Regions from separate parts of the Bacillus sp. LR--39 genome, predicted to be linked through region 1. Evidence: riboswitches for the same ligand, from Rfam matches in the RefSeq annotation. Region 1 holds a riboswitch; the other holds the start of a gene.
What was found. Region 1 has a riboswitch for glycine ahead of ACWHAR_RS10315 (amino acid permease). Riboswitches for the same ligand answer to the same signal wherever they lie in the genome.

Region 1 (7,661 bases):
TGGAGTATATCGGGAAGAGTGTCATTCGGAAAGAGGCCCTTGAAAAAGTGACGGGTAAAGCGAAATATACGGATGATTTTCAAGAAACAGGCACATTACACGCAAAAATGCTGATCAGTCCATATGCTCATGCCGATATTGTGTCTATGGACTTTTCAGAAGCTTGGAAGATTCCCGGAGTGAGAGCGATATTGGGAGATGAACCTTTTCCGCTTGCAGGTGAGGAAATTAAAGACAGGTCGCCGATTGCTTATAAAAGGGTCAGATACCATGGTGAGCCGGTTGCTGTTGTTGTTGCGGAAAATCCGATTACAGCTAAAAAGGCAGCGGATGCCATCAAAGTATCCTATAAACCTCTTCCCGTCGTCAATTCCCCCCCGTGAGGCCTTTCAAAAGGATGCGCCGCTCGTCCATGAACATGCGGACCGCTATGAGAAGACAAAAGGTGTATTCCCGGTTCCGAAGACAAATATCGCAAACCTGGATAAGGTTAGAAAAGGAAATATTGAAGACGGGTTTAGGGAAAGTGATGTGACAGCAGAATTCCAGATTTCCTTTAACCCTTCTGATCACGCTGCGATGGAGACAAGATGCTCGATCGCTGAAATTCGCGCGGATGAGGAGATTATCATTACCACATCCTCTCAAGCTCCTTTTGCCATTAAAAAATTAATGCAGTGGTATTTTGGAATCGAACCCGGAAAGGTTATCGTCAAAACGCCTTTAGTAGGAGGAGCGTACGGGGGAAAAGCAGCCGTTCAGTTAGAGGTGATTGCCTATTTGGCATCAAAAGCAGTCGGAGGCCGGCCCGTCAAATTGTTTAATACGAGAGAAGAGGATCTGATCACATCTCCCGTTCATGTAGGATTGGATGCTATTGTCAAATTAGGGGCTACAAAGGATGGAATCTTAAAGGCGGCAGACATTCAGTTTTTATTTGATGGCGGAGCGTATTCTGATAAAGGAGTGGACATCAGCCGGGCTGCGGTGGTTGATTGTACGGGTCCGTACGCTATCGACCATATACGGTGTGATTCATATTGTATGTATACGAATCATCCATATCCAAGTGCATTCAGGGGCTACAGCCATGCTGAAGTGTTATTCGCCTTTGAGCGGACGATGGATGTATTGGCGGAAAAGCTGAACATGGACCCGTTAGAACTCCGCTATAAAAATGCCATTCGCCCCGGTGACACCACACCGACTCAAGTTCTTCTCAATTCAAGCACGGTCGGAAATGTGCCGAAGTGCATTGAAAGATTAAAGGAATTAATGAATTGGGACGAGGGACAGCGAATTGAAATCGATGGCCGGAAGATACGGGCGAAGGGAATCAGCTGCATTTGGAAAACTTCAACATTTGATACAAATGCAACGTCCGGGGTTCTTTTAACCTTTAATCCCGATGGAAGCATTAATTTGATGTCAGGCGTAGTGGAAATTGGAACAGGGACAAAAACAGTGCTAGCCCAAATCCTGGCGGAACGAATGAAAATGGATATAAACAAAATTCATGTAAAAATGCTTATAGATACACAAACAACACCCGAGCATTGGAAAACCGTGGGGAGCAGAGGGACGTTAATGGCCGGAAATGCCGTACTGAATGCAGCGGAGGAAGCCATTCGAAAGCTGAAAGACGTGGCATCATGTGTGTTGCGGGTTCCTGTCGAGGAATTGGAAGTGGCCGACGGAAAGGTTTATTTTATAGATCATCCTTCTGTACATGTTGACATAAAAGACATTGCTTACGGATATACGTTTCCAAATGGAAATACCATTGGCGGCCAAATCATTGCGAGCGGCAATTACACATTAACCCGGATGACGAATTTAGACCGGGAAACGGGAAGAGGAAAGCCGGGACCCGAATGGGCTGTCGGTGCTCAGGGAATTGAAGTTGAGTTGGATAAACGGGATTATACGTACCGAATTACAAAAGCCTATTCTGTTGTGGATATAGGAACTGTATTGAATGAAAAAGCTGCAAGGGGTCAAGTGATGGGGGGGATGAGTATGGGAATCGCATTTGGAGGAAGAGAAACCTTTGTATTTGATCCGTATGGCAGAGTATTAAATCCTCAGCTTAGAACATACCGCCCCCTTCACTATGGAGAGCAGCCTGAATATATCATTGAATTTGTTGAAACCCCGCATGTGATCGCGCCTTATGGAGCGCGCGGCGGCGGGGAACACGGACTGTTGGGGATGCCGGCAGCATTGGGAAATTGCCTTTCCGCCGCTTTAGGTGTCCAATTGAATCAACTTCCTCTCATTCCCGAACAATTATGGAGGACGCAAGAGGGGTGGAAAGATGATACCGTTTGATTTTAATTATTTTAAACCGAAGACCATTCAAGAAACAACCGGCCTGTTTCACTCGCTTGCGGCCGAAAAGAAAACACCAATGTATTATTCCGGCGGCACGGAAATTATCACGTTAGGAAGGCTGAATATCATCTATACGGATGCGGTGATAGATATGAACGCGCTTCCGGGATTTCAAACCATCCGATTTTATGAACATGATCTGGTGATCGGAGCAGGCGTGTCATTAACGAAACTGGAGGAAGAAAATCCATTTCCGCTATTAAGTAAAACGGTAAGTGAAATTGCGGATCGGACGACTCGAAATAAAATCAGCCTGGGCGGAAACATATGCGGGGGCATCTATTACCGTGAGGCCGTGCTGCCGTTGCTGATTTCTGATAGTTTGCTAGGGATTGCAGGGAGAGCGGGGATTCATTATCGCCCCATAAATAAAGTATTTAACAGGGAAATACAGTTGCGAAAAGGAGATTTTTTATTTCATGTCGTTGTCGATCGAGCGTATGTTGACCTGCCATTTGTCAGTATCAAAAGAAGACAGCAGTGGAATGTCGGGTATCCATTGGTGACAGTCTGTGCGCTGAAAAAAGATGATGAGATCAGAATGGCCTTCAGCGGCGTATGTCCATTTCCGTTTCGTTCTGCTGAAATGGAGGCTGTGCTTAACGATAAAAGCTATTCATTAGAAGATAGAGTGCACCGGTCTTTACAGTATGTACCCAAACCCGTTCTTGATGACGCAGAAGGCTCAAGTGAATACCGAATATTTGTCTTGCAAAATACAATTTTAGATGCCTTATGGGAATTAGAAGGAGGTCCAAATGTCTGATCCTATTACGTTGAAAGTAAATGGCGAGGAAAGACAGATTACGGTCAGACCGGCTGATACTTTATTATTTGCTCTTCGTCTTCGTCTCGGATTAACTGGTGCAAAGCCGGGCTGCTTAAATGGGGATTGCGGCGCCTGTACGGTATTAACGGACGGGGTGCCGATGAAATCTTGCTTAATGCTTGCGGCAGAAGGGGAAGGAAAGGACATTACGACAATTGAAGGACTGATCAATACACCGATTCAAAAGGCCTTTATTGAAAAATTCGCGTTTCAATGCGGTTATTGTACACCGGGTTTTCTCATGAATTGTCATGCTTTAGTGAATACTGAGCCGAATGCAAGTGATGACACGATAAAAAATTGGCTGGAGTCCAATATTTGCAGATGCACGGGTTATAGGGAGATTGAAGAAGCGGTTAAATCCGTTTTACATACAGGGAAAGGGACTTCTTAGTTCGCAACCGTAAAAAAAGAGCCCAGAGAATCATCCCTGAACTCCATATTCTTCACTTCATATACCGATACTCCCGCAGTTTCTCCAAAATCGCCACTTCTTTCATCAGTTCTTCACCGACGTTTGTTTCTTTCACTTTCTTCCGCTCCAGCTCTTTGTCGACTAATCGTTTCACTGTTAAGACGTCGGTTCCGGTGTTCAGCACTTCGGCCTTGGAGTTAAAGTGTTTATGGGCGACGAGCTGCATGCCGTAGGAGTTGTATAAGAGCGTGTAGCCGGCGATGCCTGTTGTGGATTGGTAGGATTTGGAGAAGCCGCCGTCGATGACGATCATTTTTCCGTTTGCCTTGATCGGATCTTCGCCTTCGATTTCTTTTACCGGTGTATGGCCGTTGATGATATGGCCGTGATCCGGGTTAAGGCCGAATTCCTTCAGGATGTTTCGGCAGGTTGCTTCGTCTTCACGCAAATAGTAATACGGGTTTTTCTTTTCTTTATGCGTTTCCTTCTCTTTAATGAAATACCGCTCAAAGGTGGTCATGGCGCGTTTTCCGAAGAGGGAGGAGTATTCGCCTGTCCATAAGTACCACGTCATATCTGTCGCCAGATCATCGGTTTCTTCCGGATGGGCAAACGCTTCCCGTAAGAACCGTTCAAATACATCGAGCAGCTCACGGCCCGCATAAGCTTTATCCTCTATCATCATCGTTTCCATGCTGCCGTTTTCATCGACGGGAATACAGCCGTGAATCAGCAGGTTGCCGTTATATTTTAGATAAAGGCTGCCTTTTTTCATCATAAAATTCATATGGCGGCCCAGCTTTTCGGAGTTCTGAACAGAGAACAGCAGCTTGTCCATGACTTCTGCTTCTTCTTCTAACAGCTCGTCAGGCTGTTTAGGATTCACCGTCGCAAAGCAGGTGTTTTCCAGTTGATATGTTTTTCCGTTCAGCGTGATTTCATTGCGGTCATAATCGATCTTTTCCAGTAACAGCCGTTCCTCCATATTAAAGTTCGGCCGTCTCTTAATAATCGGGCTCTCAAGCTTGAATTGGATCATCGCGATCGCCTGATGAATTTTTGTGATTTGTTTAATCTCATCTTCCGGTCTGTTTTCGTCCGCTTTCGGACGGAAAGACGGGTTATCATCGTAATACTTTTCGGCAAGGTTCAATAGCGGTCTCAGATTGATGCCGTAAACGTCCTCAATAATGTCCAGATTGTCATAGCGGGCACAGATGCGGATAATGTTTGCCAGGCATACTTTTGAGCCGGAATAAGCGCCTATCCAGAGAACATCATGATTCCCCCATTGAATATCCACTGAATGATAGTTGATCAGTTCTTCCATGATTTTATCCGGCTGTGGTCCGCGGTCGTAAATATCGCCGACAACATGCAGATGGTCGACCACCAATCGCTGCGTGCTGTAGGCAAGACCGGTGATCAGCTTATCGGCCTGACCGAGCGCAATGATCTGTTCTATGATTTCGGAATAGTATTGTTCTTTGTTGGCGGCTTGTTCTGTTTTGTACAGCAGCTCTTCAGAAATATAAGCAAATTGGGCGGGCAGTGCTTTGCGCAATTTGGAGCGGGTGTACTTGGAAGAACAATAAGAAACGAGCTTAATCATCCGATGAATCGTTTCTTTATACCACTCATTTAATGCCTCTTTCGTATCAAAGTCATGTTTGATCAGCTTTAGTTTGTCCTCAGGGTAATAGACCAAAGCCGCCAGTTCATCAATTTGTCTATCGTAAATGACGCCGCTGAAAATATCGCGGATCTTCTCTTTTACTCTTCCTGAACCGTTCCGCAGCACGTGCTGGAATGCCTGATACTCCCCGTGCAGATCACTGACGAAATGCTCGGTTCCTTTCGGCAGGTTCAGTATCGCTTTCAGATTAATGATTTCCGTGACCACTTTTTCTTCACAATCGTATTTTTGTGCGAGCAGATCTAAATATTTGGTTTCCAATCTCGTCCATCCCCTTTTTATTTACGAGCCATTGTATGGTAAGGTGAATTTAAAGTATGACATAAAGTTTACATCATTAGACCTTATATGATAGTACCGCAAATCGCCTTTTTGAGACAATGAAAACGGAAAATACGGCGCTTCAGGCATCGAAAATTGGACCGGGATAACGCCGTGAGCTCATCCCCCTATTGACAATGAATTCAACTTCCATTAAAATAAAAAGTTAGCTGATAGGTATTTCTATCATAAACTCAATACGTAGCAGGCTATGATTGCTGTGGGTCGCACTACAGCAGGAGCGGCTTCTGGAGAGACCGCGGATTTTCCGCGGCGCCGAAGGGTTCACAATCTCAGGCAAAAGGACAGAAGAGTACCGAATATGTATTTGTCATGCTGTTGATTGTCAGCGGCGCAGATATAATTTGATATTCTTATGACCATGAGATTGGAGGGCATCCAATCTCTTTTTTTATTGGCTTTTTTTGCTCGTCGTTCACTAGAGAGGTAAGGAGGAGTCAGATGTGGAGCAGCGAGAGCTAAAGAGGGACTTATCGAATCGGCACGTGCAGCTGATCGCCATTGGCGGCACGATCGGCACCGGATTGTTTTTAGGGTCTGGTAAGGCGATTCAGCTGGCGGGTCCTTCTATCATCTTTGCGTATTTTATTGTAGGTATTGCGCTTTTTTTCGTCATGCGGGCGCTGGGAGAACTGCTGTTATCTAAAGCGGGCTACCAATCATTAACGGATATTGCCGAGGCGTATTTAGGGCCGCGTGCAGCGTTTGTCACCGGCTGGACCTATTGGTTTTGCTGGATTATGACGGCTATGGCGGATGTGATCGCCGTCGGTGTGTATGTGAAATATTGGTTTGATATTCCGCAGTGGATTCCGGCACTTATCTGTTTGCTCATTTTATTAGGGCTTAATCTGTTAACGGTTAAGATTTTTGGAGAATTGGAGTTTTGGTTCGCCTTAATTAAGGTAGTCACGATTCTCGCGTTAATTGTCATCGGGGTGGTTCTGCTGGTGATTGGGTTCAAAACGCATACCGGAACGGTTTCAGCGGCGAATCTGTGGGATCACGGCGGTTTGTTTCCGAACGGATTTTCAGGCTTTTTGCTTTCGTTCCAGATGGTGATCTTCGCCTATGTCGGTGTGGAATTAGTGGGTGTGTCGGCGGCGGAAACGTCAAATCCGAAAAAAAATATTCCGTCCGCTATCAATAAAATTCCTTTACGGATTTTATTTTTCTACGTCGGGGCATTGCTCATTCTTTTATGTATTAACCCGTGGATGCAGCTGAATGCGGCGGAAAGTCCTTTTGTGAAGACCTTCAGTCTGGTCGGCATCCCGTTAGCCGCGGGAATCATTAATTTTGTCGTATTAACGTCTGCCGCTTCTGCTTGTAACAGCGGGATGTTTTCAACAAGCCGGATTTTGTATAACTTAAGCAAAACGAAACAAGCGCCTGCAAGTTTTGCGAAGCTGAATAAAAATCATGTGCCGAGCCGCGCATTATGGATATCGGTTATTGTGCTGTCAGCTGGCGCTCTTTTAAGCAAATTGATACCGGAAGCGGCTTTTGGCATCGTGACAACCATCAGCGCGATTTGTTTCATTTGGGTGTGGGGCGTGATTCTGGTCTGTCATATCAGATACAGGAAAACCCGTCCGGACTTACACGCAAGCTCGTCTTTCAAGGCGCCGTTTGCACCGTTTATCAATTACGCCGTGCTGGCGCTGTTTGCCGTCATTCTGGTGATTATGCTGTTTGCGGATGCGACGCGCCCGGCTTTGCTGCTGACGCCGCTGTGGTTTATTGGACTGTTTCTTATCTATCGGGCGAGAGGGAGAAAGACAGATTGAATTGCTTCAGACGGTGTACTGCCATGCAGTATGCCGTTTTTTGTTTTGATTGGAAAGCGGGAATATTTGTTAGAATTCAGGCTATAATGATTGTATAATTTAAAAAAGTGTATAATTTTAAATCAAGCGAGGTGATAATATGAAGTATGAGAAGTTATCTAAGCTTTTTTATAAAATGGATGCTGATTCATATGA
Region 2 (7,661 bases), on a different contig from region 1:
CCGTTCCCCCGTCGTACATAGAGGAGTTTGCGATATCCATTCCCGTTAATTCACAGATCATCGTTTGAAATTCAAAAATCGCCTGCAGCTCTCCTTGTGAGATTTCAGGCTGGTAAGGTGTATATGCCGTGTAAAACTCTGATCGGGATATCACATGATCGACGATAACCGGCTGGTAGTGATCGTACACTCCTGCGCCCAGAAAAGATGCATATGTAACAGCGTCTTTATTTTTCGCCGCAAGCTTCGTCAGCTCTCTCGTCAGCTCAGTTTCTGACTTTGCTTGTTTAATGCGGTAGTCTTTTTGAAACCGTACATTTTCCGGAATATCGGCAAACAGTTCATCAATTGTTTCTGCGCCGATGGCTTTCAGCATTTCTTTTTTATCCTGTTCTGTCGCGGGCAAATATCGATGCTTCATATGACTCTCCTTTTTCAGCTCTGTTTTGGACGTTTATAAAACGGTGTGCGGACAATCTTCGCTTTTACCGTTTTTTTACGGATTTCCACTTCTACTTCCGTTCCGACTTCACTGAATTCCGTTTTGATTAAGGCAAGGCCGATATTTTTCTTTAAAGTCGGAGATTGCGTGCCTGTCGTGACTTCACCGATCGGAACACCGTCTTTTTTCACGGCGTACCCGTGTCTCGGAATCCCTTTTTCAATCATCTCAAGTCCGACCAGCTTTCGCGGGGCTCCTTTTTCTTTCTGTTCGCGCAATACTGATTTCCCAAAAAAATCGGAATCTTTCTTGTGTTTCACGGCAAATCCGATTCCGGCTTCAATCGGTGTAATATCTTTCGTCAATTCCTGACCGTATAAAGCAAGCTTCGCTTCAAATCTCAGCGTATCACGGGCGCCGAGGCCGCACGGAACGAGGCCTTCATGCTCTCCCGCTGCAAGTATCTCCTTAAATAGATGAACCGCATCTTCATTGCGGCAATATAACTCAAATCCGTCTTCACCGGTATAGCCTGTTCTTGAAAGCAGGACTTGACGTCCGGCAACGTCCGCCTCGTCAATAAATGTAAACGGCTTTAAGGAGGACAAATCACATTCAGTCAGCTTCGTAAGAACCGACTGAGCATTCGGCCCCTGAACAGCAAGCAGTGAAATCCCGTCAGACTGATTCGTCAGCGTGACATCGCCTTCCGTATGTTCCGTCAGCCAAGCGATGTCTTTTTCAATATTAGACGCGTTAATCACGAGCAGATAGCAGCTCTCGCTTTTCTGATAGATCAGCAAGTCATCGACCGTACCGCCGTCAGGATAACACATGGCGGTATAGAGCGCGTTTCCCGGCTTTAAATCGGCAACGTCATTTGTCATCATTTTTTGGAGAAAAGACAGGGCGTCTTTACCGGATACTTCGACTTCCCCCATATGGGACACATCAAACAGGCCCGCTTTTGTGCGGACGGCTTCATGCTCCTCTTTAATAGAAGAAAATTGAACCGGCAGCTCCCATCCTCCAAAATCAATTGTTTTTCCGCCGTATTCTTTATACACGTCATAAAGCGGTGTTCGTTTCAGCATCATCTTCCCCCTTCAGTCATTGGCGCATTGTAAAAACATATAAAAAAGGACAGAGAAACACCTCATGAAAATGAAGGTTTCTCTGTCCCGGCACCTGAAAGTTTACTTTATGAACATATCATAAAGACGTCCCCTTTGGTGGCCTGCTTCTTCTAAACGCAGACACTCTCCAGAGTTGCGTCGAGCAAGAGTTCTTTTGCCTGAGAGATTCACTCGCAGTTTGCTCCTTCGGCGCCCGGACGCCCATCTTTCGTCCGAGTCTCTCCCCTTGCTGTCATCCGCTCATATTTACCAATTTTATGGACATACTAAAGCAATATCTTTTAGTGAAATCATTACTTATATCCTACCACCCTCACTTACGTCCGGCAACAAAAATTATGATAAATCAGTTTTTTAAAAGAAAGGCGGTTTTGTTACATATGACAGCAGAGATCATATTTGATGCAAACTGGCCGGGAGAGTTTTCTGAGCGGCTGAAAACGGACGGTCCCTGGTCAAATTGGGAGATGTACAAACTGTCGGCTGAAGTCCAGCAGACCCTTGCCATTCCTGAATTTGAAGGTTTGAGGGCTCCTTTATACCTTCCCGATTTCACTCCGCTTCCCCATCAGCTTGAAGTCGCGCAGAAAGTCGTTGAAAAAATGAACGGCAAGGCAATTTTGGCTGATGAAGTGGGGCTCGGAAAAACGGTGGAAGCGGGCCTGATTTTAAAAGAATATATGATTCGCGGGCTGGCCAAAAAAATCCTGATTCTTGTGCCGGCATCACTCGTTTCCCAGTGGGTGAAAGAGCTTCAGGAGAAGTTTTTAATACCCGCTGTTGAACAGAAAAAAAGCTATGTGTGGGAACAGTGCGATATCGTCGTTTCTTCTATTGATACGGCCAAACGCTCGCCTCACAAAGACATTGTGCTTTCTATTCCGTATGATCTCGTCATTATTGACGAGGCGCACAAGCTCAAAAACAGCAAAACGAAAAATTATGAATTTGCGAGAAGTCTTGTGAAGAAATACTGCCTGCTTCTGACGGCGACACCGATTCAAAACCGAATCGAAGAAATCTTCAATTTAGTGTCACTGTTAAAACCCGGCCATTTAGGAAACGAAAGCGGATTTCAAGAAACCTTCAATCGGAAGGACGGGATTGACGCTCATGAGCATTTGAAAGAGCTCGTCAATAAGGTGATGATCCGCAACACGCGGAGCGACACCGGCCTTACATGGACGAAGCGCCATGTGGAAACAGTGCCGATCACCTTTTCACCGACGGAACAGGCGCTTTACGATGACATCGTCGCACTGAAAAACGGCACGGAAAAGCCCGCAAGCGCATTTTCCATTATGACGCTGCAAAGAGAGTGCTGTTCAAGCAGGGAAGCCGTGTATATGACGCTCAAAAAAATGCTTGACCAAAAAGACAAACAAGCGCCCGCATTCGATGATCAGACAATCGCTAATTTAATGGACCGCATTAATCAAGTCACGCAAAACTCAAAAGCGATTCAAGTTGTTGACTTGATCCAAAAGATTAATGATAAAGTCATTATTTTCACTGAATACAGGGCGACACAGATTTACCTGCAATGGTTCCTTCAGCAGAACGGCATAAGCTCCGTTCCGTTCAGAGGCGGATTTAAACGCGGAAAAAAAGACTGGATGAAGGACCTCTTCCGCAGCAAAGTGCAAGTGCTGATCGCTACAGAAGCCGGAGGCGAAGGGATCAACCTGCAATTCTGCAACCATATAATCAATTATGACCTCCCGTGGAACCCGATGCGGCTTGAACAAAGAATCGGAAGGATTCACAGACTCGGTCAGGAAAGAGATGTCCATATCTACAATATGGCGACAAAACATACGGTGGAAGAGCATATCTTAAAACTTCTGTATGACAAAATTCATTTATTTGAAAATGTCGTCGGAGAATTAGATGACATCTTAACAAAAATCAAAGTGAGCAATTTCGAAGACCATTTGCATGATATTTTATGCCATTCGCTGACAGAGGAAGAAATGAGAATCAAAATGGACAATCTCACCTCTTTTCTGTCGTACGGTACGGGAAAGCCCGCCAGAAAAAAAGGATCTTAATCTAAAAGGAGGAAGCGCGACATGAGACAGCAGGAGGTTCACGAATTTTTACTGCGCTTTTTTGAAGCGAACCACTGTCCGATTACAGAACACGGGCCGGGTTTTATGACGGTTCAGTTGACGGTCGAGATGGACAAACAAATTATGAACCGCCCGTTTTATTGGCATTGGCGTGAAAAAACGGGCGGCGAACCGAACCCGATGAAGATTACGTTCATCACTGATAAAGAAACGGCTCCGGAGGATATGGACGGCGAATTTATTTACTTTGGAGCCCCGCGCCTCTTTCAAATCTTTCAAGCAGTTAAACAAAATGGGAGATTTACAAGAATATATGAGAAAATTGTATCAGCCGGAGCCAGAGTTCCGCTTCAGCCCTGGCTTGGATTAAATGTAGTGATTTCATACCAATCCGACATGAAAAAAGACAGACTTTTGTCTTTAGGCCTGCATCTTGTTTCTGGAACCATTATAGAAGGGTTTCAGCAGAAGCTTGCACCGCTTCCGCTGACCTCGCAAATATCAGACTATTGCTTTACCATATCGCCGATGATTAAGCCGGAAAGCGGGATTAAAAGGATGGAGCATTACTTAAAAGACGCTGCCGCCAAAGAGCCGTCAGCCTGGGCTGACAGCGCGATCGCCAGATGGAAAAAGGACCTCAGGCTGCTCGATCAGTTTTATGAGCAGACAGAGGAAAAACCTGAGGAATACCATTTGGAAAAACAAGCGCTGAAAGCCTTATATCAGCCGAAAATTCACATTCAGATCGAAAACGGCGGTTTATTTTTCCTGCAAAGTAATTTTTCTGGGTAAGCGTTATCCATTCGACACCTTTCCCGTTTTTTCTGGAAATTCTATATTATAATAAAAGTATATAGAAAAAATTTCTGGCGTTTCGCATGCGATGAATCACTTCCAGACATGTAAAGAAAAGGTCATGGGCGGATTGGCTGAAATACATAAACAAGTATTTTAGGAGGAGAAAATGCATGAAAAATGCAAAAATGGAATTTTCGCAATTAGATAAGGAATGGGTTGAGCTGATATTAGAAGCCCAAAAAGCAAATATCAGCCTAGAAGAAATACGCAAATACCTGCTTTCGAATAAAAAGTCTTCTCAACATGTCCAGGCAGCCAGAAGTCATACCGTAAATCCTTTCTGAATGTGCTATAATATCACAAGGAAGGTGATGACATTGATTGGCCAGCGTATTAAACAATACCGAAAAGAAAAAGGCTACTCACTATCAGAACTAGCTGAAAAAGCTGGGGTAGCGAAGTCTTATTTAAGCTCAATAGAACGAAATTTACAGACGAACCCCTCCATTCAATTTCTCGAAAAAGTCTCCGCTGTTCTGGACGTCTCGGTTCATACTTTACTTGATGAAAAACATGAAACCGAATACGATGGTCAATTAGATAGTGAATGGGAGAAATTAGTTCGCGATGCAATGACATCCGGGGTATCAAAAAAACAATTTCGTGAATTTTTAGATTATCAAAAATGGAGAAAAGCGCAAAAAGAGGAGTAGTGCCGCCATATGTGCACAACTCCTCTTTTAACTGTCCGACTTTCGGATTAGTTTTTATCCTCACTGTGAGCCTTTTCATTTTCCTTGACGTAACCGTCTTTATCCGTATGATCTTTCGTAATGGTCAAACCGTTCCATTGCGTTGCTTCAAAAGAGAATTGAAGAGAAATCGCATTGCCTTGGAACTTGTTTTGCACACTTAATCCGTCCGCAGTTTTAGCGGTGTCATTTTTAAATTTGATTTCCATTCTCACCTGATCATAATCAGCGGGCGTTTTCGGAACTCCGTCGTACTCAGGAGCTGTTTTGCCGTTAATGGTTGCTACATTGACTTTTCCGCTCTCACTCAAGAATTTCGGATCAATGTGCTTGCTGATCGCTTCGGCAGCTGCTTTATCCTGTTTTGTTGACATTAAGTATAAGTCTTTCAGGCTGGCCGCCTTCAAAATGATATTTTTAGGATAGCCGTTGCCCCCTTCTTTACCGACTGTCAGAACCGTAATTTCAAACTGGCTGAGGAAATCCTCCGCAGATTCATTTCCTTTCTTTGCTCCTTTAAAGTCAGTAAAATTCAAAGCCATCAGCACTTCTTTAATGGCAAGTGAACCGTTGTTTCTGAATTCGAAATCTTTCGTCAATTTATCACCTGGTTTTAAGTTTGACAAATTGACATTGGCTGATTGTTCTTTAGCCGATAAATCAAGTGTTCCTGATGCAAATGTAGCGTCTGTCGACTTCACATCATTAAATGCGGCCCATGTGCCTCCTCCTACTAATGCTAAACCGAGTGCGGCTGAGGCAATGCCCAAGCTTAATTTCTTTTTCATACCCATGTTTGTACTCTCCCCTTACTTTTTAGTTTTGTTATCAAATCCTGTCGCCAGGTTGCAACCGTATTCATGTAGAGATGGTTCCCTTTTTCGCATGTTCTTCCAGCGCTTTCGTTTTCCGCTCAATATCGCGGAGGGCGCTGACAATGACTGTTATGGAGTAAATCAAAAGCATGACGCCGGGAACGATTAACAGAATCGCCGTTCCGATCGGCTGGCTGGCCAAATGGATGACATATCCGGCATACGGGAGCTGATATCCCGTATACTGGGCAGCCACTTTTTCAGCTTGAACGGGTGCGGCATCCGGGACGGCATTATGATCCCCTTTTGTCTCAAACAGCAGGTTCCCGTCCTTTTTTGTGATCCCGATTATTCTGTGTGTGACGGCTGTTCCGTCATTTTGCGTAAAGGTGATCACATCCCCTTTTTCTAAGTCATTCACGTCAGAAATTTTCTTTACCGCTATGAGCGAACCCGTCTTAAATTCCGGGTCCATTGAACCAGACAGCACGGATTTCAGCGTGTAGCCGAAGATGGCCGGCTCACCCCCGGAAGCCCGGGTCGAAATCACCGTTAACGTCAGCACAATAATCAAGCTGAAGATGACGGCATACAAAATATTACTGATCAGTTTCAGCGTTTTTTTCATGTTCTTCCCCGCTTTCTTTTACCGGCTCTGCCGGCTCTTTCTCCGTTTTATTTAGATCGGAAACGGTCGCCTGTTCCCGGCATTTGACGAGTTTCATCGGTTTTGACCACTCAAATTTTTCTTCGTCCGCCGGATACCCTTCAGGCTTGTAAACCTTGAATGCGTATATGCCCGGCTTCAAAGACCGCTTTGACTCAATTTTATAAATCGTTTTGCTTTTTTTATCAGTAATAAGCCCTTTATCCACAACATTGCCGTTTCGTAAAGGCTGCTGCTGAAAAGCGATTTTATGGAGCTCCCATTTCCAGTCAGAAACAGTCCGCTCTTTTCCCTTATTCTCCAGCTCGGCATAGAGCTGAAGCGGCGCACACACGGTGCCTGACGTATCAGTTTGATTTGTTATATGTAAATCACTTTGATCCCAGCGTTCGTCATAACGGCAATCGTCATCCGTATATTGAAAATCTCCGCACGTTTGAACCGGGAGACTGAAGCTTTTCACATCATTGAAGGAGGAACTTGTATCACCTGTGAACTGAGCACATATCGTCACTGACAGGCAAAAAATGAACGAAAGCCGTAAAAATAGCATCTTCCGCCATCTCACCTTGCCCTTTTTTTCCATTCGCAACAATCGGAACATGCCTTACCCCCTGTAAAACTGTTAATAAATATGACAAACGTTCTCTTTAAAGAACTGTATGAACAAAGTATAATCAAGGATTATCGTCTTGAAAAATGTCAAAATCGGTCAAATTGTTCGTTTTTAAGAATGGTATCTTTCAAAAACATCGTTTTGCTTCAAATTACACACCTTTTTGGAATTTTTTCTAATAAAACGTGAGAAAATAACGAGGTGCTTAGAACAAAATGGAAAGTATATACAGCGAAAGGACGAAGAATGATGATCAAACAAAGTCTGATTTGCCTTTCTCTTCTTGTTTTCGGGGTTTCAGGAACAGCTCATGCGGAAACGGTGCCTTATTATGCTGTTCACCATCAATCAAAATGGGAA

Region 2: another riboswitch for glycine. It lies ahead of gcvT (glycine cleavage system aminomethyltransferase GcvT); the one in region 1 lies ahead of ACWHAR_RS10315 (amino acid permease).

The regions. Positions count from the first base shown of each region.
Region 1 is NZ_JBSIOT010000002.1:112,140-119,800, forward strand. It holds partial or broken gene ACWHAR_RS10295 (xanthine dehydrogenase family protein molybdopterin-binding subunit) at 1-2,331, shown strand, start outside; gene ACWHAR_RS10300 (FAD binding domain-containing protein) at 2,318-3,160, shown strand; gene ACWHAR_RS10305 ((2Fe-2S)-binding protein) at 3,153-3,617, shown strand; gene fbp (fructose-1,6-bisphosphatase) at 3,670-5,595, opposite strand; glycine riboswitch at 5,894-5,974, shown strand; gene ACWHAR_RS10315 (amino acid permease) at 6,120-7,466, shown strand; gene ACWHAR_RS10320 (Fic family protein) at 7,606-7,661, shown strand, end outside.
Region 2 is NZ_JBSIOT010000001.1:483,866-491,526, reverse strand. It holds gene gcvPA (aminomethyl-transferring glycine dehydrogenase subunit GcvPA) at 1-421, opposite strand, end outside; gene gcvT (glycine cleavage system aminomethyltransferase GcvT) at 436-1,536, opposite strand; glycine riboswitch at 1,715-1,814, opposite strand; gene ACWHAR_RS02730 (DEAD/DEAH box helicase) at 1,959-3,629, shown strand; gene ACWHAR_RS02725 (YqhG family protein) at 3,651-4,445, shown strand; gene sinI (anti-repressor SinI) at 4,622-4,795, shown strand; gene sinR (transcriptional regulator SinR) at 4,829-5,164, shown strand; gene tasA (biofilm matrix protein TasA) at 5,212-5,997, opposite strand; gene sipW (signal peptidase I SipW) at 6,062-6,646, opposite strand; gene tapA (amyloid fiber anchoring/assembly protein TapA) at 6,618-7,289, opposite strand; gene ACWHAR_RS02695 (DUF3889 domain-containing protein) at 7,548-7,661, shown strand, end outside.